One region of the Bhargavaea sp. GQ12 genome, then DNA from elsewhere that is predicted to be linked to it. Evidence: riboswitches for the same ligand, from Rfam matches in the RefSeq annotation. Region 1 holds a riboswitch; the other holds the start of a gene.
What was found. Region 1 has a riboswitch for S-adenosylmethionine ahead of AC6CHQ_RS02570 (methionine ABC transporter ATP-binding protein). Riboswitches for the same ligand answer to the same signal wherever they lie in the genome.

Region 1 (15,295 bases):
AAATTATTTATATGGAAAAGGCCCTTGCTCAAGAACAAGGGCCAAGAATTATTTGAACATGGTTCAAATAGTGATATTCAGCTCGAAAGACAGATTATTGTTGGTTAAACAGAATGACGGAGAATGGTTTCCTGCTGTTCTCAGAAGAAACAGAGCTATATCCATCTACAATTTCAGTTTCCTGGTCACTCCATCACTTGTTCTTGTTTAAGTGGTCAATCTCGTCATTCAGGGCTACAGTTTCGTCATTCAAACGCTCGGTTTCGTCATTCATCCTCTTCCTGGATGTGAATGGCGAAATTAACGCGTCGAATTACGAGATTAACTGATTCAACGACGAGATTGCCCGATCGAATGACGAAATCACTCCTATCACAGGATCCCTTTTCTCAGCAGCTCCGCAACCGCTTGTGTGCGGTTGCGGACGCCCAGCTTTTTCAGGGACGCCTTGATGTAGTCCTGGACGGTGAATTCACTGAGGTGGATTTTCTCCGCAATCGACTTGGTGCTTTCACCGAGCGACAGCAAATACATGATTTCCATTTCCCTTGCATTCAGCAGCTCGGAGTCGCCGCTTTTCAGATATGGACGCTCGAAAATCCTGCCGACTTCCACCCCGTACCGGGTAATGGCGGGAAGCAGAGCTTCAATCTCCTTTTCCCCTGCGGAAAATTGGGTGCTGGAAAGCACGCCGATCACCGTGTTGCGGAAGCAGATCGGGACGAACAGCAAAAACTTCGTGTTTTGGGAAAATCGGTACCTGAAGTTGTACTTGATAAATTCCTCGCCCTTCACCAGTACGGCTTTTCTTTCGCGGACCGCTTCCTTTACGGGAGGCACGGTACGGATATCATCCCGGATATCGCGGATATGGCTCAGTTCTGTCAGTCCGTTATTTTCCGGAACGATCGCCATGACACCTTCCGTGAGATAACCGATCGGGGAGTACCGGAACAGCCCCACATCCAAAATGGGAAACACCTCGAGAAACCCTTCAAGCATCTCGATAATCTGATCCTCATGACCCGGGACATGCTGCAGTCTTGAAATCATTTGGTCCATTTCCAATGTGGCCACCGATTTTCCCCCTCTTCCGCTGTCTATTGCTATGCTATGAATATCATTATAAGAGACCATAACGATTCGTCAAATGATTTTGAATGTTCCGATGAAAGTTTATGGATTGCGACAATTTCTGCGTTACTTGTAATTCCCCGCCCCGATTGTGTAGTTTCAACAGCTTAGAATCTACTTTCACCGATATAAAAAAGAAGACGCTTTGCCTGAGCAAAGCGCCTTCCAATGATTGTTATTTCGCCACTCCGGCTTCTGCTGGCTGGAGTTTTTCGAACTGTGCCTTCAATGTGCTGCACGCGTCCTCGATGGCTTCCAGGCCTTTGTCAATCGCGTCGATCGTGAAGAATCCGTGAATCATGCCCGGATACTCCTTGTAGTCCACATCGACGCCGGCCGCAATAAGCTTTTGTGCATAGAGCTTGCTGTCGTCGAGGGACGGGTCATACTGTGCCGCAATGATCGTCGCCGGTGCCACGCCGCTCACGTCTTCACGCGAGTAGACGCTGAAGTCCGGGTGCTTTCCGTCGCTCGCGTCTCTCCAGTAGTGGTTCCAGAAGTAGGAGATGACTTCGGTCGGGATGATCGGGCATGTTGAGCCGTATTTCTGGTACGACTCGGATTTGCCGCCGGTGCCGGTGGTCGGATAGACGAGCAGCTGATAGGCGACTTTCAGTTCCTCGGAATCCTTCAGGTTTGCCGACACGACTGCCGCCAGGTTTCCACCCGCACTGTCGCCGCCGACTGCCACCCGATCCGGGTCACCGCCGATTTTACCGGCATTTTTCTTGACCCATTCGAAGGCAGCCTGACAATCGATGACGGCCGCAGGGAATTTGTGCTCCGGTGCAAGCCGGTAATCGACGGATACGACGATGCACTCCGCGCGGTTCACGATCTTGCGGCAGACCGGATCATAGGATTCGACGCTGCCGACCACCCAGCCGCCCCCGTGGTAGTAGACGAGCACCGGCACACCGGATGCCGCAGCGTTTTTCGGCTTATAAATCCGGATCGGAATCTCGCATTCCGGTCCAGGTATTTTCCTGTCTTCCACGCTGCCGACTTCCTCCACCTGCTCCACAGCGTTCATGGCTGCCATGACTTCTCTCGCCTGTTCCGGCGGCAGTGTATGGACCGGCGGGCCGCCTGCCTGCTTCATCATTTCAATCATTGCGACAATCTGCGGATCGTAGTTTATCATTCAATATTCCTCCCTATTTTGGTCAGGTGGTTTCAACTTGTTGGAGCGGCTTTACGGCAAGTGTCTTGTAGTCCTTGGACTTCTCGAAGCGGTCCTGGTAGGTCTGGAAATCTCCCGTGTAGCCATAGAAGGCGCGCGGTTTGCCTTCAATGTTCGCACCGGTATACCAGCTGTCGGTCCTCGCATAGATCGACTGCTCGCCGACTTCATTGACATGAGCGGTCCAATCTTCTTCCCCTTCAGGCGTCGCTTCCACTTCGGCCAGCCCCTGCTTTTCGGCGTGCTCGATGCAGTCGATCACCCACTCTGCGATGACTTCGTTTACCGCGAGTGCATTGGCGGTAAGCGGGAAGTGCGGACCCGTAATGGTAAACATATTCGGGAACCCGACATGGCAGACCCCGAGATAAGTTTTCAGATTTCGGCCGTCATCCCATTTTTCTTTTAGCGTGATGCCTTCCCTGCCCCGGATCTTCGTTCCGGCAAGCGGTCCGATCATCGCATCGAATCCGCTCGCGAAGACGATGATATCCAGTTCATGCTCCGTCCCGTCCGCAGTGACAAGGCCGTTCTCGGTGCATTCCGCAATCGGCGTCTTTTTCAGGTTCACCAGGTCGACGTTTTCTCGGTTATACGATTCATAGTAGTTGGTCGCGACAACCGGCCGCTTGCCTCCGAGAAGGTAAGTCGGCATAAGGTTCTCCGTCTTTACCGGATCCTTCACGATTTCACGGATTTTTCCGCGGACGAACTCGGCGATCGTCGCATTCGCCTCGTCATTGATCGTAAGGTCGGTATACGCATAGAGCATCTGGAAGCCCTTTGCTTCCTGCCAGAGTGCTTCGTAATGCCTGTTCCGTTCATCCTCGGTGTCCTCAAGCGCCGAATACGGCTTCCTCACGTCAAAGCACGGCATTCCGACGATGTGTTCGCGGACCCGCTTTCGGAGCGTCGGGAATTCAGCCCTTCTCCTCTCGAGGTCATCCTCGCCCACTTTCGGATTCTCCACCGGCATGACGTATTGCGGTGTCCGCTGGAAGACGGTCAGATGTTCCGCTTCTTTGGAGATGGCGGTGATCGCCTGAACGCCGCTGGAGCCCGTCCCGATCACCGCGACCCGCTTGCCCTTGAAGTCCACAGGCTCATGAGGCCATTGGCTCGTGTGGTACGTCTGGCCCCGGAACTTGTCGAGCCCCGGAATGGCCGGCGCATGCGGAACCGAGACGTTCCCGATCGCCGGGATAAAGTACTTGGACGTCACATTCTGGCCGCCTCCGACATTGACCGTCCACGTGTGCGCCTCCGTATCGTATTTTGCATCCGTGATGCGCGTATTGAACTGGATGTCTTTCCGAAGATCCAACTTGTCGGTGACATACTTGATATACGAGAGGATCTCGTCCTGTTCCGGATAGACGGCGGACCATTTCCAGTCCCGGTGGATCTCCTCGGAAAATGTATAGCTATAAAACTCGGCAGGAACATCGCAGCGGGCTCCCGGATACTGGTTCCAGTACCACGTTCCGCCCACGTCGCCCGCAGCCTCATAAAGCTGGGCCGAATAACCCGCCTCCCTCAGCAAATGGAGCATGTACAAACCTGAAAACCCGGCACCAACCACAACCGCATCAAAATCGACTTGCTGATTCATCGGCATCTCCCTTTCCTTCCAGTGAGTTTCGCAGCCTGATCATTAAGCTTAAGTTGTATGCGCTTACAAAATTCTGCTTTATTCAGCATCAAACCGTGTTCAGGTATGTTGAAGCCCCCTTTTGAACCGTATTCCGAATAGCCGCTTAGCCTTCGTGTCTTGATGATAAGGGAGAAAGGTCCCAGAAAAACAGTCCCCGGATGCGGTGACTCATCCCCTGACTGGGGGGTGAGGGCTAATATTAACCTCTTCACATCCAGAACCTCTATTGCCCGATGCCTTTGTGTTCTTTACACTAAGATTAACAACAGTCAGACAGCGGGAGGCAGGCATCTTGGGGATTTTGGAATTTCATCAGGTGGAGAAAATGGCGGGGAATCAGGTGGTGTTTCCCCGCTTTGATTTGAGTGTGGAGTCGGGCGCCGTGACGGCTGTGCAGTGCGAGCACGAGGCCGGGCTGCAGCTGATCGGGATGGTGACGGGGATGGCCCCCGCTTCCCACGGGGAGGTGCGGTTTGCCGGAGAGTTGGTCGGCCGGCAGTTCCGGAATCTGGCCTCGCGCATCGGGGTGGTGCTGCTGGATGATGCCCTTTATGAAAGACTGACCCCATCGGAGCAGCTGCGGCTGTTCCGCAACCTGCATAATACCGGGGCGACAGTTGAAGACTTGCTCCGTCAGGTCGGTCTGGAAGAGCGCGGACGGACCCGGATTTCGAAGCTGTCGTATTCCGAAAAACGCCGCGTGCAACTGGCACGGGCGCTCGTACATAAACCGGATCTTCTGATTTTGCAGGAGCCGGAACAGAACCTGGACGTCGAGAGCCGGATCATTCTGCAGCGGGTGCTGGCGGAGTTTACGGCGGACGGCGGCGCGGTACTGCTGACGACGAGCAATCTGGAAAATGCGGTCACGATGGGAGATACCGTCTACCGGCTTAATGCAGGCGGACTGAAATTGTTTGAGGTTGCGGAGGAGGAAGAGATTTTAGAGGATTCTGTTCCTGTCGAAGAAACGGTACCGGAGACTGAAGGTGACATTCCATCACCGCAGCTCCAGTTCAACAAAATCCCCGCGAAGGTAAACGAAAAGCTGATTTTATTCGATCCGACGGAGATCGTATTCGTGGAAAGCGTGGAAGGCGTCTCGCAGCTGCATGTCCAGGGCGAGACGTTCCCATGCGCGATCAAGATGGCGGACCTCGAAACGCGGCTTCAGCCATTCGGGTTTTTCCGCTGCCACCGGTCTTATATCGTGAACCTCCAGCGTGTGCGCGAAGTCATCACGTGGACACGCAACAGCTACAGCCTGATTCTGGAGGACCCCAATAAAAGCACCGTCCCCTTATCCAAGGGCAAGTACGCAGAACTGAAGACGTTCCTCGGCATCTGACCGTTCTGTCAGCACTAATATTAGCGCTCCATTCACCTGCTATTTGCTCCATTCACCGTGCCGGAAGCTCCTTTCACCTTGATATTACTGCGTTCTTTAAAGTGGCGCGGTAAGGTGGAGTCAAGAAAACGAACGGCAGAAAAGGAGCGATCATGATGGAGCACATCATTGAGGTCAACAGCCTCGTCAAATCATTCGGAGACAAACTCGCACTGAAAGATGTGGACTTCAGGGTCCGCAAGGGAGAGACAATCGGATTCCTCGGACCGAGCGGATCAGGCAAGACGACGACGATTAAAATCCTGACCGCGCAGCTCGCGGCGACGGCTGGCGATGTTCGGGTGTTCGGAGAGCCTGTCCACTTATTGAAAGACCCGTCACGCATGAAGAAGATCGGCATCCTGACCGATAACAGCGGCCTGTACGACCGGCTGACCGTCCAGGACAATCTGGCGCTTTATGCGGATCTGTACGACGTCGGAAAAGAGCGGATCCGCGAAGTGCTGGAGATGGTGAACCTTCTCGGCGAAGAAAAGACACCTGTCAAAAAGCTTTCCAAAGGGATGAAGCAGCGCGTCACACTCGCCCGGGCCATCCTTCATAAGCCGGCCCTCCTGTTCCTTGATGAGCCGACGTCAGCGCTTGACCCGACGACGACCAAGCATATCCATGAAGGGCTCCGCGAGCTGAACCGGGAAGGCACGACGATCTTTTTGACCACACACGATATGGATGAAGCGGAAGCACTGTGCGACCGGGTCGCCTTCCTCCATGATGGGGAGATTAAGCTGTTCGATACCCCGCAGAACCTGCGGACGATGTCCGGCAGCCCGACAATTTCTCTTTTACTAAAAGACAAGACAACTGTCACCGTAGAGCCAAATGAATCCGGAGCCGCTGCAATCGCCGGCTACATGGCAAGCGGAAACCTGCTGACGATCCACTCGAATGAGCCGACACTCGGCGACCTGTTCGTACAACTGACCGGGAGGAACCTATGATGACCACATTTTCGATGAAGCGTGTCAACGCAATTTTCGTGAAAGACTGGAAAGACCTTCAGCGCAACTCGTACGTGCTGTTCACGCTGGCCCTGCCCCTCTTCTTCGCTGCCTGGCTCGGGCGTATCGGCGCGGACAGCGCAGAAATGATTTCCTTCCCGATTGTCTTCGCCCTGGTCATCGCCGGTGCCTTTGTCCAGGCCGCGATGGTTGCGGAAGAAAAGGAAAAGAATACATTGCGCGGGTTGCTGCTGTCTCCGGCAAGCGTGGCAGAAGTGTTTATCGGGAAAAGCCTGCTGAGCGGGGTCATGACACTGGTTGTCGTGGCCGGATGCATCTGGCTTGCTGAATTCAGTGTCCCTTCCCTCCCCCTGTTTGCGCTTAGCATTGTCATCGCACTCGTCATCTTCCTCGCGATCGGCACGCTGCTCGGACTGCTGTCCCGAACAGTCATGGAAACAAGCATCATTGGTATGCCCGTCATGCTGATCTTCGGAATGTCCTCGATGTTCAAGTCGATGATTACGAATGAAGCGATTTTGACCGTGATGGATTACCTCCCGAATGAATTGCTGATGAACATCTGGGTTGGATTGGAAAACGGTGCTGCCGCCAGTGAATCGTTCCTGATCCTCACTGTATGGGCTGTAGTGTCAGTCGCAGCGACTGTGATTGTGTACCGTAAACGACGGATGGACTGATAGAGTGTAAGCCCCGGCATGTGAGTGCCGGGGTTTTATTATGGGGCTCAATATCGTCATTCGGGATGAAAGTTTCGTCATTCGGGACGGCAATCTCGTCATTCACGCCTCCGATTTCGTCATTCGCAAATTTCCAGGATGCAAATGACGAGATTTAGATGCTGAATGACGAAATTAAGCGGGGAATGACGAAACCTCCCGCTCTATACTTCCAGTTGAAAGCTTCCGCCATGCCGGAAGCTTTTCACCCACTAAATATGCCGTCCTCTATTTTTCACGTAATGGTCCTGCAAACTCCACTCCCCGTACGCCACAACGAGTCGCAAACGCTTCCATTATATTCACAATTAATCAGAATAAAAATACTTTTTGCAAGTCATTGACTTCCTTACTTTATCCCAGTAAAGTTAGTTTCAATTCTTGCACTAATCGAATATGCACATCTTTTCTTATCAAGAGAGACCGAGGGACAGGCCCTAGGACGTCTCGGCAGCGGACCCCACTCAGTGGAGGCACCGTGCTAATTCCTGCAGATGCCTGGTGCATCTGGAAGATGAGAAAAAGATGGCCTACCCGGTCCTCTTTTTCTCTTTATGAGATTAAGAGGATTTTTTCATTTCTGACAACAACAGGAGGTACGCCGGATGATTGAATTTAAACAAGTCTCCAAGACATTCCGGCTTGGAAAGCGTGAAGTACACGCGGTAAAGGATGTGTCGCTGAAAGTCGAGCAGGGCGACATCTACGGAATCATCGGCTTTAGCGGAGCCGGAAAAAGTACGTTGCTGCGGCTGGTGAACCTGCTGGAGCGGCCGAGTGAGGGCTCGATCGAAATCCAGGGCGTGAATGTCACGTCCCTCTCCGCCAAAGAGCTGAGAAAGCAACGCAGGAACATCGGGATGATCTTCCAGAACTTCAACCTGTTCAATTCGCGGACGGTTGCCGGGAATATCGCGTATCCGCTGAAGCTTGCCGGCACCCCGAAGCACGAGATCAACACCCGTGTGGAAGAGCTTCTCCGCTTCGTCGGCCTTGCGGACAAAGCGAAGGATTATCCGGATCAGCTGTCGGGCGGGCAAAAGCAGCGCGTCGGAATCGCGCGGGCGCTCGCAACCAACCCGGACATCCTGATCTGTGATGAGGCGACATCCGCGCTTGACCCGGATACGACGGCAGATGTGCTGCGCCTCCTGAAACAGGTCAACCGGGAGTTCGGGATCACGATCCTCCTGATCACTCACGAAATGGAAGTGATCCAGTCGGTCTGCACGAAAGTTGCCGTCATGGAGAATGGTGAAGTGATCGAGTCGGGCGGCGTGTTCGAAGTGTTCACGGATCCGCAACACACGACGACCAAGCGGTTCATTCATTCCGTCCAGCAGGACCTCCCTTCCCCGAATGTCCTCGCCGAGTGGCGGGAAGCCGGCGGCGGCAGGCTGTACCGCCTGCAGTTCAAAGGGCCTGTCGCGAACGAGCCGGTACTTTCGACGGTTACGGCAAAACACGGGATTACGTTCAACATCGTGTACGGATCCGTCCGGGAGCTTGAGGAGCGGCTGTTCGGAAATCTGATCGTCTCGTTCCTCGGCGATCCGGCGGACGTCGAAGCCGCCATCAAGGAAATTGCAACCCTGACAGACATCGAGGAGGTGCAGGAAATTGAACGTTGATTGGACATCCTTCTGGCCGCGGATCGTCGAAGCGACCGGCCAGACGATCACTATGGTCATCGCCACACTCATTTTCGGATCGATCCTCGGCATCATCATGGGGCTCCTCCTGTTTGTAACCCGCCAGAACAATATTCTGGAGAATAAATTCCTCTTTAACCTATTGAATATCGTAATCAATATCATCCGGCCGGTGCCGTTCATCATCTTCCTCGTTGCCATCTCGCAGGTGACACGCCTCGTGGTCGGCACGACGATTGGAACGGCGGCCGCGATCTTCCCGATGACGATCGTCGCAAGCTTTACAATCGCAAGGGTCGTCGAGAACAACCTCGTCAGCATCGACCCAGGCGTCATCGAAGCCGCGCAGGCTATGGGCGCAAGCCCGCTCCGGATCATTTTCACGGTCCTGATCCCGGAAGCGCTCGGACCACTCGTTCTCGGCCTGACGTTCGTCACGGTCACGCTGATCGACTTCTCGGCCGTTGCCGGAACGGTCGGCGGCGGAGGCCTCGGCCATATCGCGATGACCTACGGCTACCAGCGCTTTGACGCCAGCGTCATGATCGTCACCGTACTGATTTTGATCGTCCTCGTGCAGCTGGCACAGTGGCTCGGGAACACGCTCTCCAGGAAAATCATGCGGCGCTGATAAAAGCCGCCCCGCACGTATAAAACAAAAAGGAGTCTCTATTATGAAAAAAATCTGGATTCTGGCAATCGCCCTGATTGCCTCCCTCACCCTTGCGGCATGCGGCGGGGCAAGCGGAGAAAATGCGGACGGCGAAACCGTCAAAGTGAAGATCGGCGTAAACGGCGCGGACGGCGCACAATGGCCGATCCTGCAGGAAAAGGCAGCAAAAGAAGGCATCGAAATCAAACTGATCGAGTTCGCCGACTACACGCTTCCGAACAACGCCCTTGCCCAAGGGGACATCCAACTGAACGCCTTCCAGCACATCGCGTTCCTCGGCCAGTATGTCACTGAAAGCGGCAACGACATCATTCCGATCGGCTCCACGATGTTCGCACCGATGGGTCTGTATTCCGAGAAAATCTCTGACGTCTCCGAGCTGAAGGAAGGCGACAAAATTGCCATCCCAGATGACCCGTCCAACCAGGCACGCGCACTTCTTCTACTTGAAAGCGCCGGACTTATTACACTTGCTGACGACTTTGGCATGTTCGGTGACCCGTCCAAGATTGCGGATAACAAACTGAACCTCGATATCTTGCCGATGACTGCCCAGCAGACGCCGCGCGTCCTGCCTGACGTCGCCGCTTCGGTCATCAACAACGGCGTGGCCGGACAGGCCGGCTTCTCCCCTAAGGAAGATGCCATCTTCGTGGAAGATGAAACCGACGAAAACGTCCACCCTTACGTCAACATCATCGCGGCACGCGGTGAGGACAAGGATAATGAAACGTACAAGCGCATCGCAGAGCTTTACCAGGAAGAAGACATTGCCGAGGCTGTTAAAGAAGACACGAATGACGGATCCATCCTCGTCGAACTCAGCCAGGAAGAGCTGGACAAGGCATTTGAAGAACTGAAAAAGTAATCTTGAGTGGAGGGATCCGGAATGACCGTTGCACAGGATGCGAGAGGGAAGATTTGGGGATCAATCGAAGAGAATCGAGAGCGCTATATCGGAGTAAGCCATGACATCCATGCCCGCCCGGAAATCGGAAATGAGGAAGTGTACGCGAGCGGCCTGCTGTCCGCGCTGCTTGAGGAAGCCGGATTCACGGTTAAGCGGAATGTCGCCGGACACGAAACGGCATTCCATGCCGTGAAGGATAGCGGGAAAGAAGGTCCGACTGTCGCTTACCTGGCGGAATACGATGCGCTTCCGGGACTCGGACACGCCTGCGGACACAACATCATCGGAACGATGAGTGTCGCAGCAGGAATAGCCCTCGGGGAACGATTAGATGAAACCGGCGGACGGGTGGTCGTATTGGGCACTCCGGCCGAAGAAGGCGGCCCGAACGGCAGCGCGAAAGGAAGCTTTGTCCGCCACGGGTTCCTGGAGGATGTCGATGTCGCCATGATGATCCACCCGGGCGGTAAGACGGCTCCTACCGGCGAGACGCTTGCTGTCGATCCGCTTGATTTCCACTTCTACGGTCGCTCCGCGCACGCCTCCGGTTCTCCGGAAAAAGGCATCAATGCGCTGGATGCTGTCATCGGCCTGTTCAACGGCATTAACGCACTCCGCCAGCAACTGCCGAAAGATGTCCGGATCCACGGCATCATTACGCACGGCGGCGATGCACCGAATATTATTCCGGACTATGCCTCCGCCCGCTTCTATATCCGTGCGGAAACCTGGTCCCGGACCGAGGAAGTCGCGGCAAAAGTGCGTGCCGTCGCTGAAGGCGCAGCCCTCGCGACCGGCGCCACGGTCAAGATCGAACGGTTCCAAAATGAAGTCCGTGACTTTGTCCTGAACCGCGTTCTCGATGAAACGATCGGCCAGGAACTGTCGGCCGTCGGCGAGCACGTCATCGATGAAAAGCGTTCCGGCAAAGGCTCCACCGACGCCGGCAACATCAGCTATGCTGTTCCGACCGCCCACCCGCATATCAAGATCGGGCCGGAAGACCTGATCGGGCACACCAATGAATTCCGCGAAGCCGCCGCCTCCCCGGTCGGCGACGAAGCCCTCATCCGCGGCGCCAAAGCGATGGCTGCGGCGGGATACCGGCTGCTTACGGAAGAGCTGCTGCTCAAGAAGATTCAGGATGAGTTTGCAAGGGCACTTGCGGCTAAAGGTGAATAATTAGGTTGATGAGATCCCCCGCTATGGCTTTGGCCGTGGCGGGGGATTTTCGATTTGGGGTGGTTTCGTCATTCGGGGCGGCGGTTTCGTCATTCGGAGCTTTAATCTCGTCATTCGAGGCCGCAGCTTCGTCATTCAACCTCTCCCGGGACGCGAATGACGAAACTTTTCAGCTGAATGACGAGATTGGACGTGCGAATGACGAAATCATCGCCGACTATCGTTTCTGAATCAATGTGTTTCTGTTCAAGTGCCTCATTGGATCGAATCTGAATGCCCGTTTATTGGTGCTGCCGAGTACGTCCAGTTCAACACTATTCAAGTGGCGGTGTCCGGTAGATATGGAAGGTATTCCGGTGAACTCGCAGAATGTCCGTGTGGAAATGACCGGGTTGATCAGCAAAAAGTAATCGAGCAGGGCTTGTTGGTATGGATTACCCGCTGGAACGCCACAGGTGGGACATTCCAGCTTTCTTCTTGTCATCCATCTCAATTGACCATCACATTTTTCACACAGGAGACCTCTTTTGAACTCGTGCGGATTGACGTCATAGTGTTGATCAATCTGTATCCGTTCGGGCCCAAGCTCTTCTGCAAGAATCCGGCTGACAATCATGTTTGCCGGTGTACCGCCGGGATCGGCTGCTGACGCAATTTCACGCCTCAGTATATAGGGCAATTCCTTTACCGATACGAAAGGTGCGTTCTCCGGCAGTCCGATCCATGTATTGCGCGCGGCGAATGCCACCACTCCGCTAATCTTTTTCGTGAAGCCTCTTTGGCGAAGCCAATCGGTGAGACCTTCCTTCTGATCTCAAGTTGAATCATCGGGCAGTCGAACGTGAGAACTGAACCGTCTTCTTCGGTGCGTTCCAGCCTACGGGGGTTCTCAAGATAGTGAAGCGTCCCCTTGATCATCTTTGCCTCGATGATGACAATCCCGTTGTCTGTCACCAGCAAGGTATCAAACTGTGCCGCATAGGCTTCATTGATCCTGAGCCGGATATCCCGAAGGACCCACCAGTTGCCTGGCAGCCTCATGCTTTTCATGTATTGATCGACTTTCTGTTCCCCGCTATATCCCGCTTCCACTCTTTTAATCCGATCGGCAATCCAATCCCGTTCCGGGTGGTTCCGGTGCAGCCTGCGAAGCATGCTTTCCAACTGCAATAATTCCAATGGATATGGCCGCTCCTCCAAAGCGTTCCCTCCTTTAGGAGACCATATCATGCCTTGAGAAAGCGTGATACACAATCTGTTGAGATTGCGAATTGAAGCAGATTCCGATGACATTATTGAAATTTGTATTAGCCCTGAGGCCTAAAATTGAATTTCCTCGAGTTAAGGAAGCCACATTTGGCCCCTATTCACAGAACGGTTTCGTCATTCACTGTTAAAATCTCGTCATTCGGGTCCTTAATCTCGTCATTCACCGCCCCAGTCTCGTCATTCCCTCCCCACATTTAAAAACCCGCCGCTTCCCATTGGGGAAGTCAGCGGGTTCCATTATCTATTTAGCTAAGCACTTTCTCTTTCTTCGCAGCGATCTCCGCGGCCACATCTACGATCATGTCTTCCTGGCCACCGACGACTTTGCGCTTTCCGAGTTCGATCAGGATGTCGCGGGAGTCGATGTTGAACTTTTTGGCGGCCCGCTTGGCATGCAAGGCGAAGCTGGAGTAGACGCCGGCGTAGCCGAGTGTCAGGCTGTCTTTCGTGATTTCCTGAGGGCTCTGGAGAATCGGCGCTACGATGTCTTCAGCCAGGTCCATCATTTTGTACAGGTCGACGCCTGTTTCGATGCCCATCCGCTCCAGAACGGCGACGAGGACTTCCGTCTGGGTGTTGCCCGCTCCGGCGCCGAGGCAGCGGACACTTCCGTCGATGCGTGTCGCGCCTTCTTCTATTGCCGCAAGCGTGTTGGCCATGGCAAGCGACAGGTTGTTATGAGCGTGGAAGCCGACGTTGACGCCGATCGACTGCTTCAGTGCGCGGATGCGTTCGCGGACCTGCTCCGGAAGCAGGTAGCCGGCGGAGTCGACGACGTAGACGGTGTCCGCTCCGTAACTTTCCATGAGCTTGGCCTGCTCGACGAGTTTTTCAACCGGTGCCATATGCGCCATCATGAGGAAGCCGACCGTTTCCATGCCGAGTTCTTTGGCATAGGCGATATGCTGCGGGGACACATCCGCTTCTGTGACATGCGTGGCAACCCGTGCCATTTTCGCACCGAGACCCGCCGCTTCCTTGAGTTCGTGAAGTGTGCCGATGCCCGGAATGAGGAGTACCGCAATCTTGGATTTGTCGGCGACCGATGCCGCTGCCTCGATCAGTTCCATTTCATTCGTCCTGGACAGGCCGTACTGGAGGGATGAGCCGGCAAGGCCGTCCCCGTGAGACACTTCGATGTATGGCACGTTCGCGTCATTCAGCGCTTTTGTCACGTCAAGAACCTGGTCGACCGTGAACTGGTGGGAAATGGCGTGGCTCCCGTCCCGCAGGGCGACTTCGGTTAAAAGAATATCTCTTTGTTTTGTCATGGTCCGTTCCCCCTCAAACCGTTTGTTTCGCCAGGACGTTCTTGGCGAATTCTTCAGCGACTTTGACACCGGCAGCCGTCATGATGTCCAGGTTGCCTGCGTATTTAGGCAAGTAGTCCCCGGCGCCTTCCACTTCGACGAAGATCGTGACCTGGTTCCCGTCGAAAATCGGTTCCGTGCGGAGACGGTAGCCCGGAACATACGACTGGACGACATCCGTCATGTCCCCGATCGACTTTCGGATGGCCTGTTCGTCCATCTTGCCTTCCTCGACGAGCGTGTAGATCGTGTCCCGCATGAGGATCGGCGGTTCCGCCGGATTCAGGATGATGATTGCCTTGCCTTTTTTGGCGCCGCCGACTTTTTCGATCGCCCGTGAAGTGGTTTCCGTAAATTCATCGATATTGGCGCGCGTTCCAGGACCTGCGCTCAGGCTCGAAATTGTCGCGACGATCTCTGCATATTCAACTGGCGCGACCCTGTTGACCGCGTGGACCATCGGAATGGTCGCCTGGCCGCCGCAAGTGATGAGGTTGATGTTGTCCTTGTCCAGGTGCTCGTCCATGTTGACGGCTGCGCACACATACGGACCAATGGCGGCCGGCGTCATATCGATCACTTTCTTGCCCGCTTCTTGCAATACCTTTGCGTTGTACAGATGTGCTTTTGCGGAAGTCGCATCGAACACGATGTCCGCGAGTTCCGATTGCTCAAGGAATCCGTCGACGCCACTGTCGATCGCCGTATATCCGAGTTCCCGCGCGCGGCGCAGGCCGTCGGAATTCGGATCAATCCCGATTACTGCAGTTAGTTCCAATACGTCAGAGCGCCCCAGCTTGATCATCAGGTCGGTCCCGATGTTCCCGGAACCGAGAATTGCCACTTTTACTTTTGACACATGAATCTCCCCCTACCCATTCGTGTTTTCAAAGATTAGACTGTCTGCGGACTGCGGTAGCCCAGTGCGGCTGATATTTCGGATGCCGCCGCCGTGATTTTCCCGACCATTTCTGCAAAGCTTTCTTCATCCGCTCTCACTTTCGGGGCGGAGCAGCTGATTGAAGCGGTTACATTCCCCTGATGGTCAAAGATCGGTGCGGCGACGCACTTGAGGCCGAGCTCAATTTCTTCATCATCGACGGCATATCCCCTATTCCGGATGATTTTCAAGTGTTCCTTGACTGCGGCTTCGTCCGTCATGGTGTGCTGCGTGTGGGCGACCAGGTCTTCGGTAGTCAGCATTTTGTCGATCTGCTCCTCACTCTGATAAGCGAGGAT
Region 2 (15,295 bases), on a different contig from region 1:
CGAACATGGAAACCCTCGGCAAGTTGCGCCCGGCGTTCAATGTGAAGGGATCGGTCACTGCGGGCAATGCTTCCCAGACATCGGACGGAGCGGGAATGGTTCTGATCATGGACCGCGAAAAGGCGGAAGCGGAAGGGCTGAAACCGATCGCCAAGTTCCGGTCGTTTGCGGTCGGCGGCGTTCCGCCTGAAGTGATGGGCATCGGACCGATCGAAGCTGTGCCGAAAGCGCTGAAACTCGCGGGACTGTCCATTGAAGACATCAACCTTTGGGAGCTCAACGAGGCATTTGCTTCGCAGTCGCTTCAGGTCATGCGCCACCTTGGCCTGAATGAAGAGATCGTCAACGTCAACGGCGGGGCCATCGCTCTCGGCCACCCGCTCGGCGCGACAGGAGCCATCCTGACGCTCAAGCTCATGAACGAGCTCAAGCGCCGCAACGAACAGTTCGGCGTCGTCACAATGTGCATCGGCGGAGGCATGGGAGCCGCCGGCGTATTCGAAATGTTGTAAGTAAGTGCGGAGGGCGGCTGTCCAGGCCCGACAGGCATTTAATTCAAAAGTGGGAAAACCCCACTCTCATAAAACAAAAAACAAGGAGGAAACGAATATGGCTGAAACTAAAGGCAAGGTGCTCGTCAAAGGCGGCGCATTCCTCATTGAGGACATCGACGCGGATCAGGTGTTCACTCCGGAGGACTTCACGGAAGAGCACAAAATGATCGCCAAGACGACGGAAGAGTATGTTAAGAACGAAGTTCTCCCGGTCATCGACAAGCTTGAAAACCATGAATTTGAAAACTCCGTGCGGCTTCTGAAATCTGCAGGTGAGCTCGGTCTTCTGGGAGCGGACATTCCTGAGGCATACGACGGGTTTGGCCTCGACAAGATTTCTTCGGCCCTCATCACAGAAAAAATGTCCGTCGCGGGCGGCTTCTCCATCACTCACGGGGCGCATGTCGGCATCGGAACACTTCCGATTGTCCTCTTCGGTAACGAAGAACAAAAACAGAAGTACCTTCCGCCTTCCGTCACCGCGGAGAAAATCTTCGCTTATGCGCTGACAGAGCCGGGTTCCGGTTCGGACGCCCTAGGTGCGCGTACAACTGCAAAGCTGAACGAAGCGGGCACTCATTACATCCTGAACGGTGAAAAGCAGTGGATCACGAACTCCGGATTCGCGGATGTCTTTGTCGTGTATGCCAAGATCGACAGCGAGCATTTCACCGCGTTCATCGTCGAGAAAGATTATCCGGGTGTATCCGTCGGGGCAGAAGAAAAGAAGATGGGAATCAAGTCTTCCTCCACCCGAACACTTATCCTCGAGGATGCGGAAGTGCCGGTCGAAAACCTGCTCGGCGAAAAAGGGCGCGGCCATGTGATCGCGTTCAACATTCTCAACATCGGACGCTACAAGCTCGGTGTCGGCGGCGTGGGCGGTTCCAAGCGGGCACTTGAACTGGCCATCAAATACACGAATGAGCGCCAGCAGTTCAAGCGCAGCATTGCCTCCTTTAACCTCACGAAAGAAAAGATCGCGACGCTTGCTTCCGAACTGTATGCGACCGAGAGTCTCATCTACCGCACGGTCGGCTACTTTGACGACCGCATGGGACAGATGAGTGAAGAAGAGCAGAAAGACGGCCGCAAAATCGCAGAGGCCATCGCTGAATACGCCATCGAATGCTCGATCAACAAAGTCGTCGGTTCCGAAACACTCGACCATGTCGTTGACGAAGCGGTCCAGCTCCACGGCGGCTACGGCTATATGCAGGAATATGAAGTCGAGCGTGCGTACCGGGATTCCCGCATCAACCGGATCTTCGAGGGGACGAATGAAATCAACCGCCTTCTTGTGCCGGGCACTTTCCTCAAGAAAGCGATGAAGGGTGAACTGCCGCTTCTCCAGAAAGCCCAGTCCCTTCAGGAAGAGCTGCTCATGATGATGCCGGAAGAGCCGGGCGACGAAGCACTCGCGCAAGAGAAAATCCTCGTGAAGAATGCGAAGAAAATCGGCCTTCTCGCGGCAGGCATGGCTGCACAGCGCTTTGGCACGAAGCTTGAAGACGAGCAGGAAGTCCTCGTCAACATTGCCAACATCGCAAACGATATCTTCGCGATGGAATCCGCGCTGCTCCGCTCCGAAAAAGCGGTCCGCCGAGATGGTGAGGAGAAATCCCGCCAGAAGGTCCTTTACACAGAAGTCTTCTGCCAGGAAGCGATGCAGCGCATCGAACAGGAAGCGAAGGAAGTTCTTATCGCTTCCGTTGAAGGCGACAACCAGCGCATGATGCTGTCCGCTCTTCGCAAACTCACCCGCTACACGCCGAAGAACCTTATTCCTCTGAAGCGTGAAGCGGCAGACAAGCTGAACGAAGCCCTTAAATACACAGTCTGAACCGGTTATTCTTACAAGCCCGGCCTGCATCAAGCAGAACGGGCTTGCTTTTTGTTATACTTGTCCCATGAGCAGAAGCAGGGAGGCAAGGGAATGGCGATCACATATTATGGATATCCGAAGTGCACCACCTGCCGGAAGGCAAAAAAGTGGCTGGATGAGCATGGGGTGGACTATGATGAAATCGATATCAAGGACGCGCCACCGTCCGAAAAACAGCTCCGGGAAATTATTGCTGCAAGCGGCCTCGAGCTAAAGAAATTCTTTAACACAAGCGGGAAAGTCTATCGGGAAGGCGGTCTCAAAGACCGCCTTCCCGGGATGTCTGAGGATGAGCAGATCAGTCTTCTCGCCTCTGACGGGATGCTGATCAAGCGTCCGATCGTCTTTGACGGTGAAAAAGCGACCGTCGGATTCCGGGAAGCGGATTTTGAATCCGTATGGAATTAAGCGACTATTGAGTTTCCTGCCGCTGTATGGCAAACTGAGATGGATGGATAACTAATTCCTGGAGGGGTCAGAATGAGCACACCAACAGAACTTCGCTACTCTGAAGAACACGAATGGGTCAAGACTGAAGACGGCAAGGCCCGGATCGGTATCACACATTTTGCGCAAGCTGAACTCGGCGATATCGTATTCGTCGAACTGCCTGAAGTTGGCGACGAAATCAAGGCGGACGAGCCTTTCGGAAGCGTTGAGTCGGTCAAGACGGTATCCGAACTGTATGCACCGATCAGCGGCACTGTCGTTGAAGTGAACGAAGATCTCGAGGATAGCCCTGAGTTCGTCAACGAATCGCCTTACGAAAAGGCGTGGATGGTCGTTGTTGAACCGTCTGATTCTTCGGAAATCGATAAGCTTATGTCTGCTGAACAATACGATCAAATGACGCAGGGCTGACCTGCATGCAGGAAACGCCGGCATCTTCCGGCGTTTTTTGCATCTTCTAATAGAGAAGGACCCCGTCCGGAGCCGAAGCCTTAACCGGATGAGTCCTGAATCACACGGTGTGCTCGTGGAGGGATCAGGATGAACGACAAAGTAATTATCGTCGAAGGCAGCTCAGACAGGAAACGGATTTCCCGGCTACTGGATGAACCGGTGGATATTATCTGCACGAACGGAACGGCAAGCCCGACCAGGATCGAAGAACTTCTCGAACCGTACGAAGGTGCGGATATCTACGCGTTTTTCGATGCCGACCGTTCCGGTGAAAAGTTGCGGGCGCTACTCAGGAGAGAGTATCCGGAAGCCCGGCATTTGTATACGGACCGCGTATACCGGGAGGTGGCGACAACGCCGCTCCGTGTGCTCGCGGAAGAGCTCCTGTCGGCAAACATCGAAATCAAGACCGAATTTCTGCTGTAAAGGATGAGCATGTTTGGAAGAATGGAATCTGCAACAATTTGAAGAAGCATCGAAAAGCCCGGCCACGGCCGCTTTTTACCTCTATACACCGCTTTGCGGGACGTGCCAGGTGGCGTCGAGGATGATGGAGGTCGTGGAAAAACTCCTTCCGGAAGTCAAACTGGGCAAGGCCGACCTCAACTATCATGAAGAAGTTGCCGCCAAGTATGTTGTGGAGAGCGTTCCGTGCCTTCTGGTTGCAAAAGAGGGCAGGGAAGTGGAGAAGATATATGCTTTCCAGTCGGTCCCATATCTCTATGAAAAATTAAGTTGACGCCAATCAGGCGCTATGATATAGTTTCATCCATCAGTCATCCTACAGACGGATGAACCTAAACGAATACGGAAACTCTTATTGAGAGCGGCGGAGGGAAGTGCCCGATGAAGCCCGGCAACCGTCACGGAAACGTGAAATGGTGCCAAATCACTCAAAGCGCAAGCGCTTTGGCAGATGAGAGGAAATGCGCCGGACCTGAGACGGAACGGCTGCGCGACCTGTCTGCCTGCCCGCAGACAGGTCTTTTTTATTACAGAGGTGACCAAATGATTAAGTTAGAACAGATAACCAAACAGTTCCGGCTTTCCAACCGGACACTCACCGCGGTCGATGCGGTGGATCTTGAAATCCGTGAAGGGGAGATATTCGGCATCATCGGCTACAGCGGTGCAGGTAAAAGCACACTGATCCGTATGCTGAATGGCCTTGAAAAGCCGACGAGCGGCAACGTGACTGTAAACGGCATGAAAATGTCCTCGGTCTCCGGGGCGGATCTGAGGAAGGCCCGCCAGAAGGTGAGTATGATTTTTCAGCACTTCAATCTGCTATGGTCCCGTACGGTTGCGGAGAACATTGCATTCCCTCTGGAAATTGCAGGGGTGAAAAAAGTGGATCGGGAGCCGAAAGTACGGGAGCTGATCCGGCTCGTCGGCCTTGAGGGCAGAGAGGACGCCTATCCGTCCGAACTCTCTGGCGGACAGAAACAGCGTGTCGGGATTGCCCGCGCGCTGGCCAATGATCCGGATGTACTGCTCTGCGACGAAGCCACCTCCGCACTCGACCCGGAGACGACCGATTCGATCCTGGACCTTCTCACAGATATCAATAAGCGGCTGAACCTCACGATTGTGCTGATTACGCATGAAATGCACGTCATCCGGAAAATCTGTCACCGGGTGGCGGTCATGGAGGCAGGCCGGGTCGTCGAGATGGGGAATGTACTCCAGGTCTTCCGCTCGCCGCAGCAGCCGATCACGAAGCGTTTTGTCTCACAGGTCACGGAGTCACCTGATGTAAAGCAGGCGATCGGGCAACTGATCAAGGAAAACCCGGACGGCACATTGATCCGTCTGGGCTTTGTCGGCGAACGTACGGGAGAGCCTGTACTTGCCCGGCTCATCCGGACATTCAACATCGATGTCAACATCCTGCAGGCCAATGTCTCGCAGACGCATGGCGGGACTTTCGGGTCCATCATCCTGAATCTGGCCGGCGATGAGTCAGCGATTACCGAGGCAGTGGAATTCCTTCACTCGGAAGGCGTGGAAACAGAGGTGATCGACCGTGATTGAACAACTGTTTCCGAACGTTGACTGGGACAAGATGTGGGAAGCTACGCTCGAGACCCTATACATGACAGCAGTTGCTACACTGTTCACTTTCCTGATCGGGCTCGTGCTCGGCATCCTGCTTTTCCTGACAGGTCCTAAAGGAATCTATCAGAACCGGCTGTCCAACCTGATCACAGCGGCATTCGTCAACATCTTCCGGTCGATTCCATTTATTATCCTGATCATTTTGCTGATTCCGCTGACGAAGTTCCTGCTCGGTTCGATCCGCGGCCCGAATGCGGCCCTGCCGGCGCTGATCATCGGTTCCGCGCCGTTTTACGGACGGATGGTCCAGATCGCACTTGCGGAGATCGACAAAGGAGTCATTGAGGCTGCGCGTTCCATGGGGGCGACCACGTGGACCATCATTCGGAAAGTGCTTCTTCCGGAATCGATGCCGGCGCTGATCTCCGGCATCACTGTGACGGCAATTGCGCTTGTCGGATATACGGCGATGGCAGGAATCATCGGTGCAGGCGGCCTGGGCAACCTGGCTTATCTGGACGGATTTCAGAGAAGCCGGACCGACGTGACAATAGTCGCCACGATCCTGATCCTGGTCATTGTCTTTGCCATCCAGTGGATCGGGGATATCCTGGTCAAGCGGACGGACAAACGCTAAAAGTCTTTATTAAAAAACAATAACAAAACCCAAGGGGGAAACAATCATGAAGAAATTTGCAGCAGGACTATTTTTGGCGACTGGAACACTCGCTCTGGCAGCATGCGGTGCAGGCGGAGATGACACGTCTTCAGGAACATCCGAAGGCGGGGAAGGCGGCGGTGAGCCAAAGGAACTCGTTGTCGGCGCATCCAACGTTCCGCATGCTCTCATCCTGGAAGAGGCAAAACCGCTTCTCGAGGAAAAAGGTATCGAGCTTGAAATCGAAACTTACCAGGACTATGTTCTCCCGAACGAGGACCTAGAATCTGAAGAAATTGGTGCGAACTACTTCCAGCACATTCCTTATCTTGAAACTCAGATGGCTGACCACGGCTATGACTTCGTGAATGCAGGCGGCATCCATATCGAGCCGATCGGCATCTATTCCAACAAGCACGATTCGCTCGAAGATCTGCCGGATGGCGCAACAATTCTCATGAGCAACTCGGTTGCTGACCATGGCCGGATCCTTTCCATGCTGGAAAGCCAGGGCCTCATCAAGCTTGATGAGGGAGTCGACAAGACTGCGGCAGAGGTCAAAGATATCGTAGAAAATCCGAAAAACCTCGAGTTCGACGCAGATTATGAAGCATCCTTCCTGCCTCAGCTCTACAATCAGGATGAAGGGGATGCGCTCCTTATCAACTCCAACTATGCGATTGACGCCGGGCTCAACCCGCTGGAAGATGCAATCGCACTCGAGGACTCCGAATCTCCTTACGTCAACGTGATCGCTGTCCGCAGCGGTGACGAAGAAAATGAAGAGATCCAGGCACTTGTCGAAGTGCTCCGCTCCAAGGAAATTCAGGACTTCATCGTTGAAGAATGGGGCGGCTCGGTCGTACCTGTTGACGGAGAATAATTGAATTGGACAAAATAGGCCGCCGCGCCGGGATTTAAAACATATCCCGGCGCGGCGGCTTTTTTAGTGCTTAGGAAATTATAAATTGTCACTCTGTGGATAACAGCTATTCAGGCGGCATTCACGGCCAGCTTCAGCGCCCAGCAACTGGCAAACTTCACCCTTCTCGATTGCGATAAGTCAACATCGGTTCGTTCCTCACCGTGTTTCTTTTACCTCATTGTAAAGGGCTCCAGTTTGTACGCTGCTGAACGGGCGCTTGCGCTTTTGTTCTGCCTGCCTGTCTTTTCCTGTTGTAACCGCTAACAAGAAAATGTATTCTGAATAAGTGACCAAGCCTTCTAACGGCTGGGGGAATGTGATAAAGTGGTCACATCAAAAAAACAAGTGTCTTTTTAGGGGGAACACTCATCATGAAGAAAATCGGTCTGCTCGGCCGGATCGTCATCGCCATTGCGCTGGCGGTCGGCATCGGCGCGATCCTCACACAGATCCCGGAAAAGTATGGGCTCTGGTTCGTGGAGCTCGGCGCGACATTTAATATGCTGTTCGGCGGATTTCTAAGCTTCGTCGTTCCGCTCATCATCATCGGCTTTATTGCACCCGGCATTGCCAAGCTCGGCAAAGGTTCCGCGAAGATGCTGGGTCTCTCGACCGGACTGGCCTATGCTTCCACGATCATTGCGGGTATCCTGGCGTTTTTCGTGGCATCCAACGTTCTTCCTGGATTGATCGGCGCTCCTTCTGTTGATGGAATCAGCGACCCGTCGGAAGCACTGGCTTCGGCGTTCTTTGAGCTTGAGATCGTGCCGATCATGGGCGTGCTCACTTCTCTCATCTTTGCGTTTCTGATGGGAATCGGGATGGCTGCGACCGGAAGCAAGACATTGATCAGCGTGTTTGAGGAATTCCAGAATCTGATCGAGAAGACGATCAGCAGTGTCATCATCCCGCTGCTGCCGTTCCATATCTTTGGCGTCTTCCTCAATATGACTTACGCCGGACAGGTAGCAAGTGTCCTTTCGGTTTTCGCAATGGTGTTCGTTCTGATCATCGCCATGCACTTGTTCATGCTTCTGCTCCAGTACACGGCGGCAGGGGCGCTCACACAGCGCAATCCGTTCCGCCTCTTGAAAACGATGGCACCTGCTTACTTTACGGCGCTCGGCACGCAGTCTTCCGCGGCGACCATTCCGGTCACCGTCCGTCAGGCCCGCAAAACCGGAGCGTCGGACAAGGTTGTTGACTTCACGGTACCACTGTTCGCCAATATCCATCTGTCGGGCAGTACGATCACGCTGACAACCTGTGCGATCGGTGTCATGCTCATGAATGGTACGCCCGTCACAATTGGCCCGATGATGCAATTCATCGCCGTTCTCGGCGTGACCATGATCGCAGCACCCGGCGTTCCGGGCGGAGCTGTCATGGCGGCGCTAGGCCTTTTGTCCTCAATGCTTGGCTTCACAGAGCCGATGATTGCTCTGATGATCGCTCTCTATATGGCACAGGACAGCTTTGGTACGGCGACGAACGTAACTGGGGACGGAGCGCTTGCCATCATCACAGACCGTTTTGCAAACTCGGAAGAGGCCGCTTCTTCACCTGCAGCGGCAGGAACGAAAACAGTCTGATTTTCCCTGTTTTGAAGTGTGGAGATGGGGTACACTAGAAGGGAAATCAAACCGGCATTAGCCGGCATTATCGAAAGGAATGGTTCATTATCGACCCCATGAGGCTCGAGTATACGGACAGGATGGCACAAAGTTTTCGGAGTACACACGGCATCGGCTATGAGGATTACCGCATGAATCCGAAGCTTCAGCTGGAAGTGGAAAAGCAGCGGGAGCGGGAATACGCCCTCAGCCAATCTTTCGGCAGCAGGCCGGAAACGGGTGGCCATCACCAGACAATGACCGAATAATAATGAACCCGTATTAAAGGACCGCCGCTTTAAGCGCCGGTCCTTTTGTCAATCTGATTACCATTCTCAATGGCAGGCGATAATTGAAAATGACTTTCACTGAAGGCCAAAGTTGCCTGGAATCCTTTAAATAACAGGATTTTCGCGATTCCAGGACCAACTTATGTGTCTCGTCTAAATGATTTGCAAGCATCCCCAGTTTCAGTTAAGATTAGAATGATGATAAATAAGGATGGCATTGCCGTCCATACTGGAGGTATTCGGATGTCTACTCTCGAAATCAAAGGTCTGCACGTCGAAATTGAAGGCAAGGAAATTCTGAAAGGCGTCGACCTGACTATTAATACAAATGAAATCCATGCTGTCATGGGACCGAACGGGACAGGGAAGTCCACGCTCGCTTCGGCTATCATGGGGCATCCAAAATACGAAGTCACTGCCGGAACAGTCACACTGGACGGCGAAGACGTACTTGAAATGGAAGTCGACGAACGCGCCCAGGCGGGTCTCTTCCTCGCAATGCAATACCCAAGTGAAATCTCCGGCGTGACAAATGCCGACTTCCTCCGCTCCGCGATCAATGCACAGCGCGAAGAAGGAGACGAAATCTCGCTTATGAAGTTCATCCGTGAACTCGATAGCAAGATGGATACACTCGAAATGGATCAGGATATGGCACAGCGCTACCTGAACGAAGGCTTCTCCGGCGGTGAGAAAAAGCGCAACGAAATCCTTCAGCTCATGATGCTGAAGCCTAAATTCGCCATCCTCGACGAGATCGACTCCGGCCTCGACATCGATGCGCTGAAAGTCGTTTCCAAAGGCGTCAACGAGATGCGCGGTGAGAACTTCGGCTGCCTGATCATCACGCACTATCAGCGCCTCCTCAACTACATCACGCCTGACCACGTCCATGTCATGATGCAGGGCCGCGTCGTCAAATCCGGCGGACCTGAACTGGCTCACAAGCTTGAGGCACAGGGCTATGACTGGATCAAGGAAGAGCTTGGCATCGAAGATGAAACAATCGGACAAGAAGCATAACGGAAGGGGACAAACGAAATGACGGTTGAAACGAAATTGACATTGACCGGCGAGGATGTGCGTTCCTATTCGGAGTCGAACCGTGAACCGGAATGGCTCGCGGCCAAACGTTCCGAGGCATATGCACTTGCCGAAACACTCCAGCTGCCGAAGCCGGACAAGACGAAGATCCAAAACTGGAACTTCACCGACTTCCCAGTGCACGCAGTGAAGGACGAGCAGCTTACCGGCCTTGCGGAGCTTCCGCAGGACGCCAGGGCGCTCATCGATATCGAAGGACAGAAAAATATCTATGTCCAGCGGAACAATACGCCTGCTTATGTGAAGCTCTCGGACGAGCTCAGCGAACAGGGTGTCATCCTTACTGATATTTTCACGGCAGCGCGGGAGCATTCCGAACTGCTCCAGAAATATTTCATGAGCGACGCGGTCAAGGTCGACGAGCACAAGCTCACCGCCCTGCATGCGGCATTCATGAACGGCGGCGCCTTCGTCTACGTCCCTAAGGGCGTCGAAGTAAAAGAGCCTGTACAGGTACTCTTCCTTCATGACAGCGAAGATGTCTCCCTCTTCAACCACGTGATTGTCGTGGCGGAGGACAACAGCTCGCTCACTTACGTGGAAAACTATCTGTCCCTCACAAGCGAATCAAACGGGCAGGCAAACATCATCTCCGAAGTATTCGCAAATGACGGTGCTACCGTCACTTACGGTGCGGTCGATGTTCTTTCGGCAGGATTCACGTCCTACATCAACCGCCGCGGAGTAACAGGCCGCAATGCCAAGATCGAATGGGCACTCGGACTGATGAATGATTGCGACACAATCTACGAAAACGTCACCCACCTGGTGGGTGACGGCTCGAACAGCAATTCCAAGTCGGTCCTTGTCGGACGCGGCAGCCAAAAGCAGAACGTCACAGCGAAAATCGTACACTGGGGCCAGGACACCGACGGATTCATCCTCCAACACGGTGTCATGAAAGAAGAGGCGTCCACGATCTTCAACGGTATCGGCAAGATCGAGCACGGTGCAACCCGCTCCAACGCAGTTCAGGAGTCCCGTGTTCTCATGCTGAGCGAAAAAGCGCGCGGAGATGCCAACCCGATCCTCCTGATCGATGAAGACGATGTTACGGCAGGCCACGCCGCTTCCGTAGGACGTGTGGATCCGCTTCAGCTTTACTACCTCATGAGCCGCGGTATCTCCCAGGCAGAGGCCGAACGCCTGATCGTTCATGGTTTCCTGGCGCCGGTCGTCTCCCAGCTCCCGATCGAGGGCGTCAAGAAGCAGCTGTCGGAGGTCATTGAAAGGAAAGTGCGCTAATGCTCACAAAAGACATGAAAAGCCGCTTCCCGATCCTCGACCAGGAAGTGAACGGCCACCCGCTGGTCTATCTTGACAGCGCGGCTACTTCACAAAAGCCGGATGTCGTGATCGAAGCGATCAAACGCTATTACGAAAACGATAATTCCAACGTGCACCGGGGCGTCCATACTCTTGGCAACCGGGCAACGGATGAATACGAAGGAGCACGCCAGAAGGTAGCGGACTTCATCAACGCTTCGTCCGTCCAGGAAGTGATTTTCACCCGCGGCACGACGACCTCGATCAACACGGTCGCCCAAAGTTACGGCCGGGCGAATTTATCGGAAGGGGACGAAATCGTCATTACGATGATGGAGCACCATTCCAACATCATTCCATGGCAGCAGCTGGCCAAGGAAACAGGTGCGACCTTGAAATATATCGACCTGGAAGATGACGGGACACTCTCTCTCGATAAAGTTGAAGAGACAATCACCGGCAAAACAAAGATTGTTTCGGTCATGTACGTGTCGAACGTGCTCGGCACTAAGAACCCGATCAAGGAGATTGCGGAAATCGCCCACCGGAACGGTGCGGTCATGGTGGTGGACGGCGCACAGGCTGCGCCTCACCTGAAAGTCGACGTGCAGGATCTGGACTGCGACTTCTTCGCATTCTCCGGACACAAGATGGGTGGGCCGACTGGCATCGGTGTCCTGTACGGCAAGAAATCTCTTCTTGAAGACATGGAGCCGGTTGAATTTGGCGGCGAAATGATCGATTTTGTCGGCCTGTACGAATCGACATGGAAAGAACTTCCGTGGAAATTTGAAGGCGGCACGCCGATCATCGCAGGCGCTATCGGACTGGGAGCGGCAATCGACTTCCTCCAGGAAATCGGACTAGAAAATATCGACAAGCATGAAAAGCATCTCGCAGCCTATGCCATGGAGAAGATGTCGGAAATCGACGGTCTGACCATCTACGGTCCTGCTGATCCCGATCTCCGTGCCGGCATCGTAACTTTCAATCTCGACGGAGTGCATCCGCATGACGTCGCGACGGTTCTTGATATGAACGGGATCGCCGTGCGTGCCGGCCATCACTGCGCCCAGCCGCTTATGAAGCGGCTCGGTGCGACTGCGACGGCGCGGGCAAGCTTCTACGTATACAATACGGAAGCAGATGTCGACCGCCTCGCAGATGGGCTCCGCATAGCAAAGGAGTATTTCTCTGATGTCATCTCTTAATCTCGACCAGCTGTACAGGCGGGTCATCATGGACCACTATAAGAATCCACGCAACAAAGGGGAACTCACTGACGGAGGCCTCACCATCGACATGAACAATCCGACATGCGGTGACCGGATCCACCTGACGATGCAGGTGGAAGACGGCATCGTGCAGGATGCGAAGTTCGACGGCGAAGGGTGCTCGATCTCGATGGCATCCGCGTCGATGATGACGCAGGCGGTCAAAGGGAAATCCGTCGAAGATGCAGTCAGGCTGTCCAAGGCCTTTTCCGATATGATGCTCGGCAAAGAACTGGACGATAGCCTGGATCTCGGGGACATCGAGGCGCTTTCCGGCGTCTCCCAATTCCCGGCCCGCATCAAGTGTGCAACCTTGGCATGGAAGGCAATGGAAAAAGGTGTCGACAGCGATGCCAATCCAAAATGAACGGAGGAACAATAATGGCTAAAAAAATGCCGGAAATCGGCGATTATAAATACGGCTTCCACGACAAAGACGTATCGGTTTTCCGTTCGAAGCGCGGCCTGACTAAAGAAATCGTCGAAGAAATCTCCAGGATGAAAGAAGAGCCCCAATGGATGCTCGACTACCGCCTGAAGGCTCTCGACATCTTCTATAAAAAGCCGATGCCGATGTGGGGAGGCGATCTCAGCGAGCTGAACTTCGACGAGATCACTTACTACGTCAAGCCATCGGAAGCGACTGAGCGCTCATGGGATGAAGTCCCTGAAGAGATCAAGCGTACATTCGACAAGCTGGGCATTCCGGAAGCGGAACAAAAGTACCTCGCGGGTGTTTCCGCGCAATACGAGTCCGAAGTCGTCTACCACAACATGAAGGAAGACCTCGAGGACATGGGCATCGTCTTCAAGGACACCGACTCGGCGCTCCGCGAAAACGAAGATATCTTCAAAAAGTACTGGGCAACGGTCATCCCGGCTGCGGACAACAAGTTCTCCGCACTGAACTCCGCGGTCTGGTCGGGCGGTTCGTTCATCTATGTCCCGCCGGGCGTAAAGGTGGATACTCCACTCCAGGCTTACTTCCGCATCAACTCCGAGAACATGGGGCAGTTTGAGCGTACGCTGATCATCGTGGATGAAGGCGCAAGCGTTCACTATGTAGAGGGCTGCACAGCGCCTGTCTACACGACCAACTCGCTTCACTCGGCGGTTGTTGAGATCATCATCAAGAAGGATGCTTATTGCCGTTACACGACCATCCAGAACTGGGCGAACAACGTCTACAACCTCGTGACAAAGCGCGCGGTTGCAGAAGAAAACGCGACAATGGAATGGATCGACGGCAACATCGGCTCCAAGCTGACGATGAAATATCCGGCTGTCCTTCTCAAGGGCGAAGGCGCACGCGGCATGACGCTGTCCATCGCACTTGCAGGCAAAGGCCAGCACCAGGATGCGGGTGCGAAAATGATGCACCTTGCACCGAACACGTCCTCGACGATCGTCTCCAAGTCGATCTCGAAACAGGGCGGCAAGGTTTCGTACCGCGGAATTGTGCACTTCGGCCGCAAGGCACACGGTGCGCGTGCCAACATCGAGTGTGATACGCTCATCATGGACAACCAGTCCACGTCCGACACGATCCCGTACAACGAGATCCTGAACGACAACATCTCCCTCGAACACGAAGCCAAAGTCTCGAAGGTATCCGAAGAGCAGCTCTTCTACCTCATGAGCCGCGGCATCTCCGAGGAAGAAGCGACAGAAATGATCGTAATGGGCTTCATCGAGCCATTCACGAAAGAACTTCCGATGGAATACGCGGTCGAAATGAACCGCCTCATCAAGTTCGAAATGGAAGGCTCGATCGGTTAATATGAATCATCTGTATCCCGTCACATTTGTGGCGGGATTTTTTCATGTATGGATTTAAATGATCTGTTGAGTGGTAGAGATTGGGGAAGGAGTGAGACCATGAACATACCAAGCATCACACTCAAAGACGGACTGTCCATCCCGGTAATGGGCTACGGGACGGTGTTCCTTAAGGGAAGGGCGGCAGTCGATTCATTCAGGCACGCTATCGACAACGGTTACAGGCTGCTCGATTCTGCCTATAACTATGAAAATGAAGGAACGCTTGGCGAAGCGATCCGGCAGGCTACTGTCGGTCGTGATGAACTGATTGTCACCTCCAAGCTTCCCGGCCGTTATCATGAATACAGCGAGGCCCTGAAAGCCATCGAGGAATCCCTCTACCGTGCGCGGTTGGATCACTTCGACCTATATCTGATCCACTGGCCGAACCCGAAGGAAGGCAAGTATGTGGAAGCCTGGCAGGCATTGATCGAGGCGAAAAAACGCGGCCTCGTCCGGTCAATCGGTGTCAGCAACTTCCTGCCGGAACATATTGAACGATTGGAGAAGGAAACGGGAGAGCTGCCGGTAATCAACCAGATCGAGCTGCATCCGTTCTTTAACCAGGAGGAACAGCGGAAATGGCATGATGAGCGGGGAATTGTCACAGAGTCCTGGAGCCCGCTGTTCCGCGGACGCGGAGTCCTGAGCGAGCCTGTCATTATGGACTTGGCGGACAAGTATGGAAAAACACCGGCACAGATTGTGCTGAGATGGCATTATCAGCACGGCGCAGTTTCGATTCCTCGTTCCGCCCATCCGGACAGGCAGCGTGAAAACTTGGCGATTTTCGATTATAAACTGTCTGAAGAGGACATGGAAAAGATTGATTCCCTCAGCCGCCCGGATGGCCGCATCGACGACCAGGATCCGGCGGTTTATCAGGAATTCTGATCGGCCTTCCTATGTGCAAGATGATTCAATCCTTGAGTGTATTCAAAGAG

Region 2: another riboswitch for S-adenosylmethionine. It lies ahead of AC6CHQ_RS09120 (methionine ABC transporter ATP-binding protein); the one in region 1 lies ahead of AC6CHQ_RS02570 (methionine ABC transporter ATP-binding protein).

Annotation. Positions count from the first base shown of each region.
Region 1 covers NZ_JCAXEU010000002.1:155,641-170,935, forward strand. The annotation lists gene AC6CHQ_RS02540 (response regulator transcription factor) at 373-1,077, opposite strand; gene lipP1 (LipP1 family hormone-sensitive lipase) at 1,310-2,278, opposite strand; gene AC6CHQ_RS02550 (flavin-containing monooxygenase) at 2,301-3,929, opposite strand; gene AC6CHQ_RS02555 (LytTR family transcriptional regulator DNA-binding domain-containing protein) at 4,264-5,319, shown strand; gene AC6CHQ_RS02560 (ABC transporter ATP-binding protein) at 5,475-6,320, shown strand; gene AC6CHQ_RS02565 (ABC transporter permease) at 6,320-7,021, shown strand; SAM riboswitch class I at 7,468-7,581, shown strand; gene AC6CHQ_RS02570 (methionine ABC transporter ATP-binding protein) at 7,666-8,691, shown strand; gene AC6CHQ_RS02575 (methionine ABC transporter permease) at 8,681-9,343, shown strand; gene AC6CHQ_RS02580 (MetQ/NlpA family ABC transporter substrate-binding protein) at 9,387-10,253, shown strand; gene AC6CHQ_RS02585 (M20 family metallopeptidase) at 10,275-11,477, shown strand; gene AC6CHQ_RS02590 (hypothetical protein) at 11,501-11,707, shown strand; gene AC6CHQ_RS02595 (nuclease-related domain-containing protein) at 12,162-12,677, opposite strand; gene dmpG (4-hydroxy-2-oxovalerate aldolase) at 12,992-14,017, opposite strand; gene AC6CHQ_RS02605 (acetaldehyde dehydrogenase (acetylating)) at 14,031-14,915, opposite strand; gene AC6CHQ_RS02610 (IclR family transcriptional regulator) at 14,951-15,295, opposite strand, start outside.
Region 2 covers NZ_JCAXEU010000008.1:41,499-56,793, reverse strand. The annotation lists gene AC6CHQ_RS09150 (acetyl-CoA C-acetyltransferase) at 1-512, shown strand, start outside; gene AC6CHQ_RS09145 (acyl-CoA dehydrogenase FadE) at 610-2,397, shown strand; gene AC6CHQ_RS09140 (arsenate reductase family protein) at 2,491-2,847, shown strand; gene gcvH (glycine cleavage system protein GcvH) at 2,920-3,300, shown strand; gene AC6CHQ_RS09130 (toprim domain-containing protein) at 3,430-3,768, shown strand; gene AC6CHQ_RS09125 (thioredoxin family protein) at 3,782-4,081, shown strand; SAM riboswitch class I at 4,157-4,265, shown strand; gene AC6CHQ_RS09120 (methionine ABC transporter ATP-binding protein) at 4,351-5,376, shown strand; gene AC6CHQ_RS09115 (methionine ABC transporter permease) at 5,369-6,037, shown strand; gene AC6CHQ_RS09110 (MetQ/NlpA family ABC transporter substrate-binding protein) at 6,084-6,941, shown strand; gene AC6CHQ_RS09105 (dicarboxylate/amino acid:cation symporter) at 7,355-8,575, shown strand; gene AC6CHQ_RS09100 (YuzK family famiily protein) at 8,674-8,865, shown strand; gene sufC (Fe-S cluster assembly ATPase SufC) at 9,130-9,909, shown strand; gene sufD (Fe-S cluster assembly protein SufD) at 9,928-11,235, shown strand; gene AC6CHQ_RS09085 (cysteine desulfurase) at 11,235-12,467, shown strand; gene sufU (Fe-S cluster assembly sulfur transfer protein SufU) at 12,454-12,897, shown strand; gene sufB (Fe-S cluster assembly protein SufB) at 12,912-14,309, shown strand; gene AC6CHQ_RS09070 (aldo/keto reductase) at 14,409-15,245, shown strand.